DNA from 3 places in the Massilia sp. W12 genome. Region 3 is predicted to be linked to each of the others. Evidence: predicted binding sites of a transcription regulator. Region 3 holds the regulator's gene; each other region holds the start of a gene.

Region 1 (5,443 bases), 870 kb from region 3:
CTGGCTGGATGCGCGCTTGTTGGGCGTGGCCGGCCTGGCTTTTTCGCAGCGCGCCAAAACCCGTCACAAGGCGGATGTGTTCGGCATGTATGTCAGCCCGGAGGCGCGCGGCTTGGGGCTGGGCAAACTACTGCTGCAGGCGCTGGAACACGCCGCACGCGCACGCGGCGTACAGGTTTTGCAATTGACGGTGACTGATGGCAATGCCCAGGCGCAAGCCTTGTATCGCGCCTGCGGCTTTATTCCCTTCGGTCTGGAGCCGATGGCGGTGCGGGTGGGGCAGGGGTTTGTCGCCAAGGAATATCTGTGGCGGCGGCTGCAGGCGTAAAAAAAGCCCCGCATTCAGCGGGGCTCAGATTTTAATTTCAGAGATAGGCGGCGAGCGCGGTTTTCATCTTTTTCAGCGCTGCGGTTTCGATCTGGCGGATGCGTTCCGCCGAGACGCCGAATTCCGCAGCCAGTTCGTGCAGCGTGGCGCCGGAACCGTCGTCATTCGCCAGCCAGCGCGCTTCGATGATGCGGCGCGAACGGTCGTCCAGTTTCGACAGCGCTTCTTCGAGACCTTCCGACTGCAGGCGCATTTGCTGTTTGGCTTCCAGCACGCGGGTCGGCTCGCCCGAATCCGAGGCCAGGTAGGCGATTGGCGCGAATTTGTCGTCCTCATCGTCCGCCGGCGCTTCCAGCGCCACATCGTGCCCGGCCAGACGGGTTTCCATCTCGATCACTTCTTCGCGCTTGACGTCGAGTTGCTTGGCAAGCGCGTCGATTTGCGCCGGGCTCATCGCGTCCAGGCCTTGCTTGTGGCTGCGCAGGTTGAAAAACAGCTTGCGTTGCGCCTTGGTGGTGGCGACTTTCACCAGCCGCCAGTTTTTCAAAATATATTCGTGGATTTCCGCCTTGATCCAGTGCATTGCATACGACACCAGGCGCACGCCCTGGCTTGGATCGAAGCGTTTGACGGCTTTCATCAAGCCGATATTGCCTTCCTGGATCAGGTCGGCGTGCGGCAGGCCGTAGCCTAAATAACCGCGTGCAATCGAGACCACAAGGCGCAGGTGCGAGAGCACCATTTTTTGCGCGGCGGCCAGATCATTGTGTTCGCGCAAACGCTGCGCCAGACTGCTTTCTTCTTCCTGGCTCAGCATCGGCAGACGGTTGACGGCAGAGATATATGCGTCCAGATTGCCCAAGGCGCCGCTGAAACCAAGCTCAAGCGCATTGCTGCCTGCCGGAACCAAAGCCAACTGTGCGGATGCTGCGTTCATATCTTGTTCTCCTTGCTGCTGATGGTGCGGCGTTTGCGCCGCTTGCATTCTGCTGTCCAGCCACATGGCCGGTTTATCTCAGCGCTTATGTTAGCACTCTCATTGGATGAGTGCCAATCCTGTTTTGTAATATGCTTACTTCAGTAAAATCTGAAGGTGCATTTGATGTATACAGTTTTTATCGGATTTGATTTGAATAGAAGCATGTTTTTGCTGAGTTACACATACTTTTTTCAGATTTTATGGAAGTGATCCCGGATAAGCCTATTTCCTCTATATGAAGAGGGAATGCCAGTGCGAGGATACAGGCGTTACAGCGGCGGGTGTTTGTAAATCGGTGAAACAATTTGTTGCAATTGCGCCGCGCGCTTTAATCCGGCTTTTGCAATTCATATTCAAACAGCCAGAAATTATCCAATTCGCGCCAGGCGCAGTGGCTGGCGCTGGCGGCCAGTAATTCCGTCATTTCGGCTTGCTCAGGGAAATTTTTCAGGACTTTGCGTTGCGTGCCGTCATCCAGCGGGCGCATTTGCCAGGTATTGCCCAGCGCATCGCGTTCGACAAGCGGATAGTCGCGGCATTGAACCCGGCTGTTATCGAGCAAAATCACGCGCGCGCCCGGCGCAAGACGCGCATGCAGAGACTGCAAAAACGCGCCGCGCCGCTCAATCGGCACATGGGAAAACCACAGACCGGCAAAGGCGGCGTCAAATTCGCCCAACTCCGCGCCCAGCGCATAGGCGTCTGCAAGGGCAAAGCGCACCTGCGCACAATGCGGGCGCAGGCGGGCGAAGGCCAGCGGCTCAGCGACGCCATCAGTGGCGGTATAGGCGGCGGCATGCGGCGCAATCCATTGCGTCCAATAGCCGGTGCCGCAAGCCACTTCCAGCACGCGCCGTCCGGCCAGGACGTGCGCCAGATGCGCTTGCAAAAACGCTAAATCGGCGGCGCGCTCCGGCTGCAGATACACCCGGTCATAGTAAGGCGCGCGGGCGGCGTAGTAGGCCCGCATTTCCCGGGCAGAATCAAATGCGGTATCGCTGCCTTCATGGTTTTGCATCAGAAAACACCCCTTTTTTCTTCAGTCTGGCATAGCCCAGCATCCAGCCGCCAAACAACAGCGCCAGATTCAACATGCTCATGGCAAGAAAAGACCAACTTGATTCTGCACCGTAAAACAGCAGGGTGAACAGGGTTTGCAAAACGAATAGCAGCAAGGGCGGCAGCAGGGCAGGGCTGCGGTATTTATGAATCAGGAGCGCGCCGGCCCAGACAGAAAACAGGCAGCCCGGCACAACCAGCCAAAGCGCAGTCAGACTGACCGGAAAGCCATCGACAAACATCTCTTGCAACTGCTGCGCGCTATAACCCTGAATCAACAGGATTTCCTGCATGATCAAGCCAGCCACCAGACTGCCGAAGATATCCAGCGCCAGGGCGGCAAGCAGGGCTTTCCATAATGGCGTGCGTGTCTGGCCGGTGTCGAGGTCAGCCTGCGGCGGTTTGAAATTGTCTTGTAAGCTCATGAATCTTAATGCATGCGTTGCAAATGGCGGCGCACGGACAGCCAGGCGCCGCACCAGCCCAGCAAAATCGCAAAAACCAGCAGCAATACGCTATCGATCAGGGCCAGCGGGCGCAATTGGAATTCGCTGGCGTACAAATGCGCCAACTCCGCAATCAGACGGTTAAACGGTTGCAGCGTGAGGGCCACCATGCCCAGAGCCAACAAGCCGGCGCAGAGGCCCAGCATGGCGCCGCCATATAAAAACGGGCGGTGAATAAAGCTGTCGCTGGCGCCGACCAGGCGGCTGACGCTGATTTCCGGCAAGCGTGTCAAAACCTGCAGGCGCACGGTGTTGAACACCACCACCAGCACCACTACCATCAGGGTGGCGGCGATAAACGCCAGCATCAGCCAGGCCAGTTGCAAGAAGGCGGCCAAACGCTTGACCCAATCGGAATCGACTTGCGCCACATCCACGCCCGGCAGGTTTTTCAAATCCTGCACCAGCGCCGGCACCCCTTGCACCGCACGCGGATCGGCCACTTGTTCCAATTGCAGCACCCAGGAATCGGGCAGCGGGTTTTGTCCCAGGCTGCCCAGCACATCGGCCAGCGCGCCGCGCGCCTGCAATTGCGCCAAAGCTTCTTCGCGCGGCACAAAACGCATGCGCGCCCGCACCTTGTATTGCTGTAATAAGCGCTCAATGGGTTCGCCCAGCGCGCGCCCTTCTTCCTGCGTCAGCGCGGGTTTGAGGAAGATGCTTAATTCCGGCTCCACCGCCAATTGGGCCGACAGCGGGCGCAGATTTTGCAACAGGGTGAAGCCGGCCAGCGGCAGCGCCAGGGCGCACGCCACCACCAGCACATTAAAGGCAAAGCCGGCGGGCGCGGCGCGCAGATGGGCAAACGCGACCGCCAGCGCAAAGCTTTGTTGACGCCACCAGTTTTTCATGCGTTTTCTCCATTCGCCGCTGGCGCGCTGTCTGCCGCCAGCCGTCCGGCGTGCAGGGTGATGACGCGCGCCGCCTGCTGCAAAATGCTCTCATCATGGGTGGAAATCAGGCAGGTCACGCCAGCCGCATGAAAACTCTGCAGCGCTTGCATGACTTGTTGTGCGGAAGCCTTGTCCAGATTCGCGGTCGGCTCGTCAGCCAGAATGATTTGCGGGCGGTTGACAATTGCACGCGCAATCGCCACGCGCTGCTGTTCGCCGCCGGACAATGCTTGCGGGCGCGCATGAATTTTGTCCGCCAGCCCAAGCCGCTCCAATGCTGCCTGAGCGCGCTGACGCGCTTCTTGCGGCGCCGCACCCAGCACCACCAGCGGCAGCATCACATTGTCCAGATTGCTGCGGTCTTCCAGCAAATTGGTTTGCTGCAGAATAATGCCCAGATTGCGCCGCAAAAAAGGAATCCCGGCGGGCGGCAGGTGACTGATATCCTGACCATTCACCAGCACCCGGCCCCGGCTCGGACGTTCCAACGCCGCCAGCAGTTTGAGCAGTGTCGATTTGCCGGCGCCGGAGGGGCCGGCCAGCAGCACCATTTCGCCGCGCTGGATGGTGAACGATACGCCGTCCAGCGCGGCAGGCGCGCCTGGATATTGTTTGCTGACCGCTTGCAGTTCAATCATGCCGCCTCTCCTGGCTTCTTGTCTCAGCCAAGCAGGGCGTCAACGAATTCGGCGGCGTTGAACGCTTGCAAGTCTTCAATCTTTTCACCCACGCCAATGAAATACACCGGCACCGGACGGGTGCGCGCAATCGCCGCCAATACCCCGCCCTTGGCGGTGCCGTCGAGTTTGGTGATCACCAGGCCGCTCAATTGCAAGGCGTCGTCAAATGCTTTGACTTGCGCCAAGGCGTTCTGGCCGGTATTGCCATCAATTACCAGCAAAACTTCATGCGGCGCGCCATCCTGCGCCTTGCCCAATACGCGCTTGATCTTTTTTAACTCTTCCATCAAGTGCAATTGGGTTGGCAGGCGGCCAGCGGTATCGACCATCACCACATCCATTTTGCGCGCGCGGCCTGCGGAGACGGCGTCAAACGCCACCGCCGCCGGGTCGCCCGATTCCTGCGCGATCACGGTGACATTATTGCGCTGCCCCCAGATACTGAGTTGCTCACGCGCGGCGGCGCGGAAGGTGTCGCCAGCCGCCAGCAGCACCGATTGGCCATGCGCTTGCATATGCTTGGCCAGCTTGCCGATGGTGGTGGTTTTGCCAGCGCCGTTGACGCCGGCGATCATCATCACCAGGGGTTGATTGCGCCCCAGTACGAAAGGTTTTTGCAGCGGTTGCAGCAATTCTGTGAGCAGGGTTTTCAGCGCGACTTTGACTTGTGCGGCCTCGGTCAATTTTTCATCCTTGACCTTCTTTTTCAGCGCATCCAGCAGATATTGGGTGGCTTCGACCCCGGCATCGGACATCAACAGCGCGCCTTCCAATTCTTCGTATAAATCGTCGTCGATCTTGGCGCCGAGGAAGAGCAAGGACAGATTGGCCGAGGTTTTGGCCAGGCCGGCTTTCAAGCGCGCCAGCCAGGAGCGTTTGCCTTCCGCCGGGTTGGGCGGCGGCGCAACGGTTTCTGTGCTGCTTGCGGATAAATCGCCATATGCGATGCCGGGCGCAAACGCTTGTTCCTGCTCCAGCGGCAGCACGGCGGGCGGCGG
Region 2 (5,443 bases), 1.5 Mb from region 3:
ATCTAGCGGAAAATCCAGAAAATCAACCAGATACAGCATGAATAATCATCAAGTGTTAGTTTTTCAACTCCCTGTTAAGTTGGGCGGATTGGTTGATCAGGTGGCACAGCTTGTAAATACTCCTCTTCCGTCAGGCCTTCATTGAGTGTTGCAAGCGCTTCTTCCAAAGCAGGGTTGGCGATCCGGCTAAAGTCCTCAGCAAACGCCGTCACACAGCCACGCTCGGAATCAGTGACCAAATAAATCTCCCCGCTTTCCGGCAATAGCGCCAGTGCTTCAGGCGGCAGAATCAAATGCCCCCCCTCCATCCGACCATACATCCGTTTCATCACCATAACTCACCTTATGAAATTGTTTTGTGGGAAATTCCCAGCTCCGCATTCTTGCGCAGCCTGGATAAACGAGAACCGCTCTGAAAATCATGCATTCCAAGAATATGTGACAAGTTAAAACCACCCCGGAGACCCGTGCCATGGCCAAGTCGTCTGCATACCTTTCATGCGGCTTGGCGCAATCCAAGTTTCATTCGCCTTATCCCGCTCAGCCCCCCCCTGCCCTGCCATCTTCGCCCTCCCGCTTCTCCGTCCCGCGCTCATCGGCGCTGTTTTTTTCTTCCGCTTCCGATTCATTTTTCAAGGCCGGCATCCGGGTGAAATGCGAGCGCTCACCGCTTTCTTCTATCAAAGTGAAGGAATCGGCCTGCAAATTGAGGATTTTATTGATGTCCGGCGGCAACAGCATGGCGCCGCTGTTGCTGACGAAACGGATGATGATCCAGCCGGCAAACAGATAGAAAAGGATGCGCAATGGTGAACGGATCATGTGCGGCAAATTGTTATTGAGACGCATCGCAAACCTTTTCATCCAAAAGTGTGCTCACGCTGACAAGCCGGGGGAGCGCCATGCTGAAGCGATACGGCAAGAAGCTGGCGCATATTAACAGCATGCGTGCAGCAGAACCGCCCCATGCTGTAATCCAGCGCAGAGCCTGGATTCATCCCAGTCCGCCAAATGGGATTGCTGAAGCGCTTGATGCTGCGCTACAGTAGCGCTCATCCTTCACTTTTGCAAACAGGACGCTTGCCATGCACGCCTTTGCACAGCCGGACCGCGCCGCTCTCGCCCCCGCCGCCACATTGAAAACGCCACAGTCTGCACATTCGGCTCAGCAGGCGCACAAACTGCAGTTGGGTTTGCAATCGGCGGCGCAGCCGCTGGATTTGGCAATCAGGTGTGAGATGGAACAGTATTTCCAGCACGATTTCAGCCAGGTGCGGGTGCACAGCGGCGCCGATGCGGCGCGCTCGGCGCAGGCGCTGCAAGCCCATGCCTACACCTTTGGCAATCATATTGTGTTCAACAGCGGCCAATTTGCGCCGCAACAGATGCGCGGGCAACAATTGCTGGCGCATGAATTGGCGCATGTGATTCAACAAAGCAACGCGCCGCATACTGATCTCACATCAAGTGCGCCCGGCATAGCGCACGCCGGTGAAGCGGAAGCCAATCTGGCGGCGCAACAGCTGGCCGGATCAAAGTGGCCGCCACACGCCAAGCCGGCGCGCATCCGTCATCGCAGCAACACACGCATGATTGCGCGCCTGGCGCAATGCGAGGAATTACCCGGCTTCAGCCAAAACAGCGAAGGCAGCCGCAATAATTCCTGCGGCGCTGCCTCCCTGGTGACTGCCCTGCTGATCTGGGACCGTGAGCGCAAAAATCCGAATGCTCCCAACACTTTGCTGATTGCCGCATTAAACAATGTGCTGCTGGACATCACTCAACAACTCAGTACGCTCCAGCGGCAGCTAAATAAGACGCAGCAACTGGGCGGGAATACAAATAGACTGCAAGCAGAATTCGATAAATTAAAAAAGATTTACCCGGTTTTGCAGGAATTGCGCAATCAGGCGCAAAGCGCTGATGGCAAATTTGATCAAGCCGACTATGAATATCTGGGCCAGGCTTTGTATGCCTTGCAAAAGGAAGAACACACTGAAGGCATCAAATTGGGCGGTCAACGCTCTTTGCAAAAAAAGCTGGGCATGGATGCGCCAGGCATCAGTGACCCGGGCCGGCGCGTTTCCTTTGATGAATTATTAAAGCCGCTGTCCGCCTTGCGCCCCGGTCAAATCGCCCAAGTCAGCTGGTTTTCGCGCGGCGCGCTGAATCAACGCGGCGAAGGCGTATTCACACCGCACGCATTTTTGCTTGGCCGCTTGCAGCGCGGGGCCTGGTTTGTCTCGGATCAGGGCAGTCTGCCGCCATTTCAACTCGAAGCGGAATCGCTGGAAGCATTGAAACAAGGCATACGCCAGCACACCAGCCAAAATAATAAGGGCATACACACCGGCGGCTATCCAGCGCAAGCTGATTTGCTGAGCGACGGCGGGGTGAGCGAAGTCGGGCTCACCATCCTGGCCAATCAAGGCGGGATTGAAGCCAAAGTCCAGTCGGCTTTATTGCAAAACGGTGAGTTTTTAGCTGAAGTGGATAACTCCATCGTGCGCTTTGGCGACAAAATCCGCGTCACAGGATTTATCGCCTATGCCCACTCGCTGGAAGAAGCCAGGCAGATAATGGCGCGCAGCGGCAGTGATGGCGGCGCGGCCATGGTTGAAAAACCGCAAGGCTTGTTTGCGATTTACAAAACCAATCTGGTGAGTGAGCACAATGCCCAGGCCGGGCAAGTTGACGCCAACGATTCCAGCGGCGGCGCGTTCAGCTCATCCCCGCAACGCTTCTTTCAGGCTTGGCTGCAACTGCGCAGCCCAAGCGGCAGGGGCGCGCTGTTTCAAGTGTATTGAGACGGCGCCCGGCTTTAATCCAGACGCCTGCCGAGATACGCCAAATCCATCGCGGCGCGCCAAAAAACATGCGGCGCCCATGCGGCTTGCCGGCATCACCTCTCGCATCGCAACATTTTTTACAACTCCCGCAAAAATTCTTGCGCGTTCGACTTGAAAACCCCCAAAGCCGTCCATATAATCAGCACTCGTCAGGGGAGAGTGCTAACAACAGCCTGAATCCGGGTCAATATTTCCGATTTCATGGCGTTAGAGGCAACATTTTCTTCCCGCAGCGTGCATGTTTGATATGCACACATTGTTATCAAACGCAAACACAACTGAATTAAGGAGTTTTTGTATGAACCTTCGCCCTTTGCACGATCGCGTTATCGTCAAGCGTCTCGATCAGGAAACCAAAACCGCATCCGGCATCATCATCCCTGACGCCCATGCAGAAAAACCGGATCAAGGTGAAGTGCTGGCCGTGGGCAACGGCAAAGTGCTGGAAGACGGCAAAGTGCGCGCACTCGAAGTCAAAGTCGGTGACCGCGTGCTGTTCGGCAAATATTCCGGCCAAACCGTGAAAGTGGATGGCAACGAACTGCTGGTGATGCGCGAAGAAGACATCATGGCTGTTGTTGAGCGTTAATCGCTTTGCTGATTACGCATTCACATCCTCTCTTAAAGAATTGAAACAGGAGTAATACCATGGCAGCTAAAGACGTAGTTTTCGGCGATTCCGCCCGTTCCAAAATGGTGGAAGGCGTCAACATTCTGGCCAACGCCGTTAAAGTGACCCTGGGCCCGAAAGGCCGCAACGTTGTGCTGGAGCGTTCCTACGGCGCCCCGACCGTGACCAAGGACGGTGTGTCCGTGGCCAAGGAAATCGAACTCAAAGACAAGCTCATGAACATGGGCGCGCAAATGGTGAAGGAAGTTGCTTCCAAGACCAGCGACAACGCCGGCGACGGCACCACCACCGCTACCGTGCTGGCGCAAGCCATCGTGCGCGAAGGCATGAAATATGTGGCCGCCGGCATGAACCCGATGGATCTCAAGCGCGGCATCGACAAGGCTGTGACCGCCACCGTGGCTGAACTGAAAAAGATCGCCAAGCCCTGCACCACCAGCAAAGAAATCGCACAAGTCGGCTCGATCTCCGCTAACAGCGATTCTTCCATCGGCGACCGCATCGCTGAAGCGATGGAAAAAGTCGGCAAAGAAGGCGTGATCACCGTGGAAGACGGCAAGTCCTTGAACGACGAGCTGGATATCGTGGAAGGCATGCAGTTCGACCGTGGCTATCTGTCGCCGTACTTCATCAACAATCCGGACAAGCAAGTGGTGATTCAGGACAATCCGTTCATCCTGCTGTGCGACAAGAAAATCTCCAGCATCCGCGATCTGCTGCCGGTGTTGGAACAAGTGGCCAAGGCTGGCCGTCCGCTGTTGATCATCGCTGAAGATATCGAAGGCGAAGCGCTGGCGACTCTGGTGGTGAACAATATCCGTGGCGTGCTGAAAGTGTGCGCAGTCAAGGCCCCGGGCTTTGGCGACCGTCGCAAAGCCATGCTGGAAGATATCGCTATCCTGACCGGCGGCCAAGTGATCGCTGAAGAAGTCGGCCTGACCCTGGAAAAAGCCACTCTGGCTGATCTGGGCCAAGCCAAGCGCGTGGAAATCGGCAAAGAAAACACCACCGTGATCGACGGCGCCGGCCAATCCGCCGCGATCGAAGCCCGCGTCAAGCAAGTGCGCGTGCAAATCGAAGAAGCGACTTCCGACTACGACCGTGAAAAACTGCAAGAGCGCGTGGCCAAGCTGGCCGGCGGTGTGGCAGTGATCAAGGTTGGCGCCGCCACCGAAGTCGAAATGAAAGAAAAGAAAGCCCGCGTGGAAGACGCGCTGCACGCTACCCGCGCTGCGGTGGAAGAAGGCATTGTGCCTGGCGGCGGCGTGGCCCTGCTGCGCGCCCGCGCCAACCTGAGCGTCAAGGGTGACAACTCTGACCAGGAAGCCGGCATCCGCATCGTGCTGCGCGCGATGGAAGAGCCGCTGCGCATGATCGTGCAAAACGCTGGCGATGAGCCGTCCGTGGTGGTGGCCAAGGTGCTGGAAGGCGCTGGCAACTTCGGTTACAACGCTGCCAATGGCACCTATGGCGACATGGTGGAAATGGGCGTGCTGGATCCGGCCAAAGTGACCCGCTCCGCACTGCAAAACGCTGCTTCCATCGCTGGTCTGATGCTGACCACCGATTGCATGGTGGCTGAGCTGCCGGAAGACAAGCCGGCCCCGGCAATGGGTGGCGGCATGGGCGGTATGGGCGGCATGGGCGGCATGGACATGATGTAATATCGTCCATCTGCGCAACAAACCCCGCTGCACAAAAAACCCGCAACGCAAGTTGCGGGTTTTTTTCATCTTGCCGCCGGAAAAAAACGGTGAGACAAACCGGACCCGGCAATGGGTGGCGGCATGGACATGATGTAATCATCCGGCTCAGGCGCCAAACCCTGCTGCACAAAGAACCTTGCTGCGCCGTCTTTCACACCCGCTCACAAGCCGCCCAGCAATTCCAACAGCCTTTGGCCGGCGCGCCCGAGTGGCCGGGCGCGCGCCTGCACCAGTTGCGGGGTGAAGCGGTAACGCGA
Region 3 (5,443 bases):
AAAGCGCCCGCCCGCCATCGCCAGGCTTTGCATGGCGTCGCTGACCGCTTGCGAGAGTTTGTGCGCGGTATCCTGGCGCGCCGCGCTTAATTGCTGCGCCAGTTTGCGCCAGACTTGCTGCAATTTTTCTTCCTGCGCACGCAAGGCGTCCATATCGGCCACGGCGTCGAGCTGCTGCAATTGCTGCGCCAGATTTTCATATTCCTGCGGCAAGTCTTCCGCCTGCACCCGGAATTTGCGGCTGGCGCTGTGCAGGGCTTCGACGCGCGCTTCAATTTGCGCCAAGCGCGCCGGATCGAGTTCGAGCCGGCCCAGATAATCATTCAGCGCATACACCGCTTCTTGCAACTGGATGCGCGCAGGCTCGGTGCAATCCAGCACGCTTTTCAGATTTTCATCATACGCCGCCAATTTACCCAGGCGCTGATTGAGCGAAGAGAGTTGCGACAGAATCGGGTGGTCAGATTCGGAAATGATTTGCAGGGCTTCTTGCGCCCCATCCAGCAAACTGGCGGCGTGCGCCAAACGGCTGTGCTCCTGCGTCACTTCCTGCCATTCGCCGGCTTTGGGGGCGAGTTTTTCCAATTCGCTGACCTGCCATTGCAGGCGTTCGCGTTCTTGCAAAACGTTTTTGGCGTTGGCTTCAAATTCGCGGCACTGCCGCGCTGTCGCCTGCCACTGACGCCAGGCTTGCTGCACTTGCGGCAACAGGCTTTGCGCGGCTGGCGGCAAAAGATTGTCCAGCATTTGCCGCTGCGCACTGTCTTTGAGCAGGGATTGGTGCATGTGCTGGCCGTGAATATTGACCAGCAATTCGCCGATATCGCGCAATTGGCTGGCCGAAGCCGTCGCGCCATTGATCCAGGCTTTGCTGCGGCCATTATTGTCGATCACGCGGCGCAATAAAATCTGCCCGTCTTCGGCTTGCATTTCATTTTCATTCAGCCAGGCCAGGGCCTCCGGCGTGGCTTTGAAGGCGGCGCAAATGTCGGTGCGCGATGCGCCTTCGCGCACCATGGAAGCGTCGCCGCGCGCGCCCAGGGCCAAGCTGAGGGCGTCGATCAAAATCGATTTGCCGGCCCCGGTTTCGCCGGTAAACACGGTGAAGCCGGGGGCAAATTCCAATTCGATCTGATCAACGATGACAAAATCACGGATATGCAGGGTATGCAACATGTTTGGCAGAATTAACAAAGCAGCTCAGACAACCGGGCTGCGTTCAAAAGTGGGGATTTCATTCCAATGCAGTTTTTCCCGCAGCGTATCGTAATAACTCCAGCCCACCGGATGCAAAAAGGTCACAGTGTGCTGTGAGCGGCGCACGCTGATGCGGTCGCGCGGCATTAAGCTGGTGAAAGTTTGCATATCAAAATTGATGCTGATATCGCGCCCGTTTTTGACTTCAATCAAAATCTCGCTGGTCTCCGGCACCACAATCGGCCGGTTGGACAAGGCGTGCGGCGCAATCGGCACCAGCACAATGCCGCGCAGGCTGGGGTGCATCAACGGGCCGCCGGCAGACAGGGAGTAAGCGGTGGAGCCGGTCGGGGTGGCTAAAATCAAGCCGTCCGAGCGCTGGTTGTACATGAAGTGGTCATCCACATCAACCCGCAATTCCACCATGCCGGCGCCGGAACCGCGCGCCACCACCACATCATTCACCGCCAGGCCGAAGAAGATTGGCGCGCCATTTCTGATCACCCGGCCCTCCAGCATGCTGCGCCGCTCGGACTTATAATTGCCTGACAGAATCGCTGTCACAGCGGGGATCATGCGGTCGCGCGAGATATCCGTCATAAAGCCCAGCCGTCCCTGGTTGACGCCGATAAGCGGAATATCAAACGGGGCCAGCTGGCGCGCGATGCCAAGCATGGTGCCGTCGCCGCCCAGGACGATGGCCAGATCGGCGTTCAAGCCGATTTCCGTCACGCTCATCGGCGCCACTTGGGCTAACACGCCCTCGCGTTTGATGTGCATGGCGGTATCAGCTTCAAAAAACAGCTGATGGCCTTGCGCCAACAGGAATTCGACCAATTCCTGCAGCACGGTTTCGATGCCTGCCGTATGATGGCGCGCAATCAGTGCGATGGTTTTATGCATAGGAAAGCGGAAATAATGCGGCGGGATGCGCCGGGCACTGCCCGCCGGCTGGCGGCGGGCAACATGATTAAACCATAATTCGGAACAATTTGGCAGGAAACGCCATGCAAGCACCTACTCAAACGCCATTGCGCGCCGTGCTGTTCGATCTGGACGACACTTTATGGCCGGCGGCGCGCCTGTTAGCCAATGCGGAACAGCAAATGATGCAGTATCTGGCGCGCCATGCGCCGCGTGTGTTGGAGAATGGCGCGGAGCTGTTGCGGCGCGAGCGCGCCGAACTGCTGGCCAGCCAGCCGCAATTGCAAGTCGATTTATGGAATTTGCGGCTGACCGTTTTGCGCAATGCCTTGGCCAGGAGCGGCACCCCGGATCCGCAGCAAACCATCTGCGCCGGCGCCATGCAGGCGTATGTCAAAGCGCGCAATGCAGTCACGCTGTATGCCGATGTGCAACCGGTCTTGCGCGAATTAAAAGGCAATTATCTGCTGGGCACAATCAGCAACGGCTTTGCCGATTTGCAGCAAATCGGACTGGCCCCGTTTTTTCAAGTCAGGCTGGCGGCGCACCGCTTCGGGCGCGCCAAGCCGGATGCGGAAATCTTTTTGGCCGCCTGCGAAGCCCTGCGCATCGCGCCGCAACAGGCAGTGTATGTGGGCGATGATCCGGAATTGGATGTGCTGGGCGCGCGCCGCGCCGGTTTGCGCAGCGTCTGGCTCAAGCGCAACGACGTCGCGCCGCGCGCGCATGCGCAAGCTGAGTCCGATGCTGATGCGGTGTGCGCCGATTTGCGCGAAATGTGCGCCTGGTTGCAGCAACAAACTTGATGCAGACGCATTGCAACTTGCGCACGCCGGAAAATCTGCCCACAATGAGCAAGATTTATTGAAATTGAGGGTTGGCGCCGCCAGCCCCTTGTCTGATTGAAACCATGCAACTTGATTCACGCGCCCAAACCCTGCTCAAAGTTCTGGTTGAGCGTTACATCGCCGAAGGCCAGCCGCTCGGCTCGCGCGCGCTGTCCAAACTCTCGGGCCTTGAGCTGTCTCCGGCGACAATCCGTAACATCATGTCGGATCTGGAAGAACAAGGTTTTCTGGCCAGTCCGCACACCTCGGCAGGCCGGGTGCCGACGCCGCGCGGCTACCGCCTGTTTGTGGACAGCCTGCTGACTTCTCAAGCATTGGACCAGGCAGCGCTGCAGATTGAAGCCGGCTTATCACAACAGCAACAGCCGCAAAAGCTGATTGCGAATGCGGCGCAATTACTGTCCTCACTGTCACAATTCGCCGGCGTGGTGTTAAGCCCCAAGCGCGAATCGGTATTTCAACAAATCGAATTCCTGCGCCTGGCGGAAAAACGCATCCTGCTGGTGATCGTGACGCCGCATGGCGATGTGCAAAACCGCATGCTGCTGACCGATGTCGATTATTCGCCGGCGCAGCTGGTGGCCTCGGCGAATTATCTGAACCAGAATTTCGGCGGTTTGAGTTTTGATGAGGTGCGCCGGCGCCTGCAGGCGGAATTGCGTCAGCTCAAAGACGATATGGCGCATTTGATGCAGGCGGCGGTGGAAGCCGGCAGCGCCGCCATGGCGGAACAGGAAGAAGATGTGGTCATCTCGGGCGAGCGCAATTTGCTGTCGGTCAATGATCTGTCCTCAAATATGACTTCGCTGCGCCAACTGTTTGATATGTTTGAACAAAAAACCAGCCTGATGCAATTGCTCGATGTCTCGGCCAAGGCCAGCGGCGTGCAGATTTATATCGGCGGCGATTCTGAATTGGTGCCGGTGGATCAAATGAGCATCGTCACCGCCCCGTATGAAGTGAATGGCAGAATAGTCGGCACACTGGGCGTGATCGGCCCCACCCGCATGGCTTATGAACGGGTGATTCCGATTGTCGATATCACCGCCAAATTACTGTCAAATGCATTAAGCCAGAATGAACCCCGGAGTTGATCCCCTGCTCAGCACAATAAGGAGGCTGGATGGACAAATATATTTCCACTGTCATCATTGATGACAATGAAATGACGCGTGAATTACTGCGCACCGCGTTGCGCAATGACGGCTATCAGGTGTTGGGCGAAGCCACCGATGGCGTCAGCGGACTGGAAATGATTTTGCGCGCCAAACCGGATGTGGTGTTTCTCGATGTGTTGATGCCCGGCGCCAGCGGACTGGAAATTTTGCAGCAGGTGCGCAAAGCCCTGCCGCGCTGCGCGGTCTTGATGGTGACTGGCAGCAGCGACCGCGAAACCGTGCAAACCGCACTTGCGCGCGGCGCGCACGGCTTTATTCTCAAGCCATTCAACACCGCCACCGTGTTGAAAACCACAGAGGCGGCATTGAATCGGGCGCGAGGGCTGTAAGCCGGCCCCGCTCAGCCTTTATGCGGGCAATTCTGGCGGGCGCAATTGACATACAGCGCGAGCGCGTGTTCGGCAATCGTAAAGCCGCGCTCCGCCGCGATTTTCTGCTGGCGCGTTTCGATTTCCTCATCGAAAAATTCTTCCACCCGGCCACAGTCGAGGCAGACCAGATGATCATGGTGCGAACCCTGGTTTAATTCAAATACCGCCTTGCCGCTCTCAAAGTGATTGCGGTGCAATAGGCCGGCCTGCTCAAATTGGGTCAGTACGCGGTACACGGTGGCTAAGCCGACATCCATGTTTTCCGCCAGCAAGACCTTGTACACATCTTCCGCAGTCAGATGGCGCACTTCGCTGTTTTGAAAAATTTCCAGAATTTTCAAGCGCGGCAAGGTTGCTTTCAGGCCACTGGACTTCAGATCTGCAGGTTTGTTCATAGCATTGTTTCTCGTCATGGGTTCAACTGCTTTATCATATAGCGTTTTGGTGCTCCTGACCGGCTTCGATATGCAAACCATGTCTTTCTTACATTCTTTTAAGTCCACCCGTTTCCAAACGCGCAGCGGTGTGGCGCTCGCAGCCTTGTTGCTGTGCGCTTGCGCCAGCAAAAATCCGCTGATCGACGAGGCGCCCGCCGCCAAGCAGGCCGCAGCGCCGGTGGCGCAAAGCGCTGCGGGCAAGCCGCAAACCGGCCCCGGCGATCTGGATGCGAAAACCACTTCGCTCTCCGCTTCCCAGCGCGTACTGTGGTTTTTCTCGCCCTACCGCGTCACAGTGCAACAAGGCAACTTCATTTCCCAGGAAATGGTGGAACAGTTAAAAACCGGCATGACGCGCGAACAGGTGCGTTTCATCGCCGGCACCCCGCTGCTGGCTGATGTGTTCCACGGCGCGCGCTGGGATTACCCCTTCCGCTTGCAAAAAGGCAGCGGCGAAACCACCACCAGCCGTATCGCCATCTTTTTCA

What was found. The regulator HrcA, encoded in region 3, represses chaperone genes, less so after heat shock. The targets are predictions, from matches to a motif close to TTAGCACTCNNNNNNNNNGAGTGCTAA.
Region 1: a site for HrcA is predicted at 1,356-1,382, ahead of rpoH (RNA polymerase sigma factor RpoH). Genes of this name have one in related genera too.
Region 2: a site for HrcA is predicted at 2,989-3,015, ahead of groES (co-chaperone GroES). Genes of this name have one in related genera too.

The regions. Positions count from the first base shown of each region.
Region 1 covers NZ_CP147776.1:783,701-789,143, forward strand. Annotated here, with positions in the region: gene V8J88_RS03190 (GNAT family N-acetyltransferase) at 1-328, shown strand, start outside; gene rpoH (RNA polymerase sigma factor RpoH) at 366-1,265, opposite strand; gene V8J88_RS03200 (class I SAM-dependent methyltransferase) at 1,636-2,325, opposite strand; gene V8J88_RS03205 (hypothetical protein) at 2,312-2,791, opposite strand; gene V8J88_RS03210 (permease-like cell division protein FtsX) at 2,797-3,723, opposite strand; gene V8J88_RS03215 (ATP-binding cassette domain-containing protein) at 3,720-4,403, opposite strand; gene ftsY (signal recognition particle-docking protein FtsY) at 4,427-5,443, opposite strand, start outside.
Region 2 covers NZ_CP147776.1:3,116,913-3,122,355, forward strand. Annotated here, with positions in the region: gene V8J88_RS12370 (hypothetical protein) at 75-329, opposite strand; gene V8J88_RS12375 (hypothetical protein) at 541-849, opposite strand; gene V8J88_RS12380 (DUF4157 domain-containing protein) at 1,086-2,807, shown strand; gene groES (co-chaperone GroES) at 3,148-3,438, shown strand; gene groL (chaperonin GroEL) at 3,498-5,144, shown strand; gene V8J88_RS12395 (LysR family transcriptional regulator) at 5,348-5,443, opposite strand, start outside.
Region 3 covers NZ_CP147776.1:1,651,902-1,657,344, reverse strand. Annotated here, with positions in the region: gene recN (DNA repair protein RecN) at 1-1,176, opposite strand, end outside; gene V8J88_RS06625 (NAD kinase) at 1,201-2,100, opposite strand; gene V8J88_RS06620 (HAD family hydrolase) at 2,205-2,927, shown strand; gene hrcA (heat-inducible transcriptional repressor HrcA) at 3,032-4,063, shown strand; gene V8J88_RS06610 (response regulator) at 4,093-4,476, shown strand; gene fur (ferric iron uptake transcriptional regulator) at 4,488-4,913, opposite strand; gene V8J88_RS06600 (outer membrane protein assembly factor BamE) at 4,993-5,443, shown strand, end outside.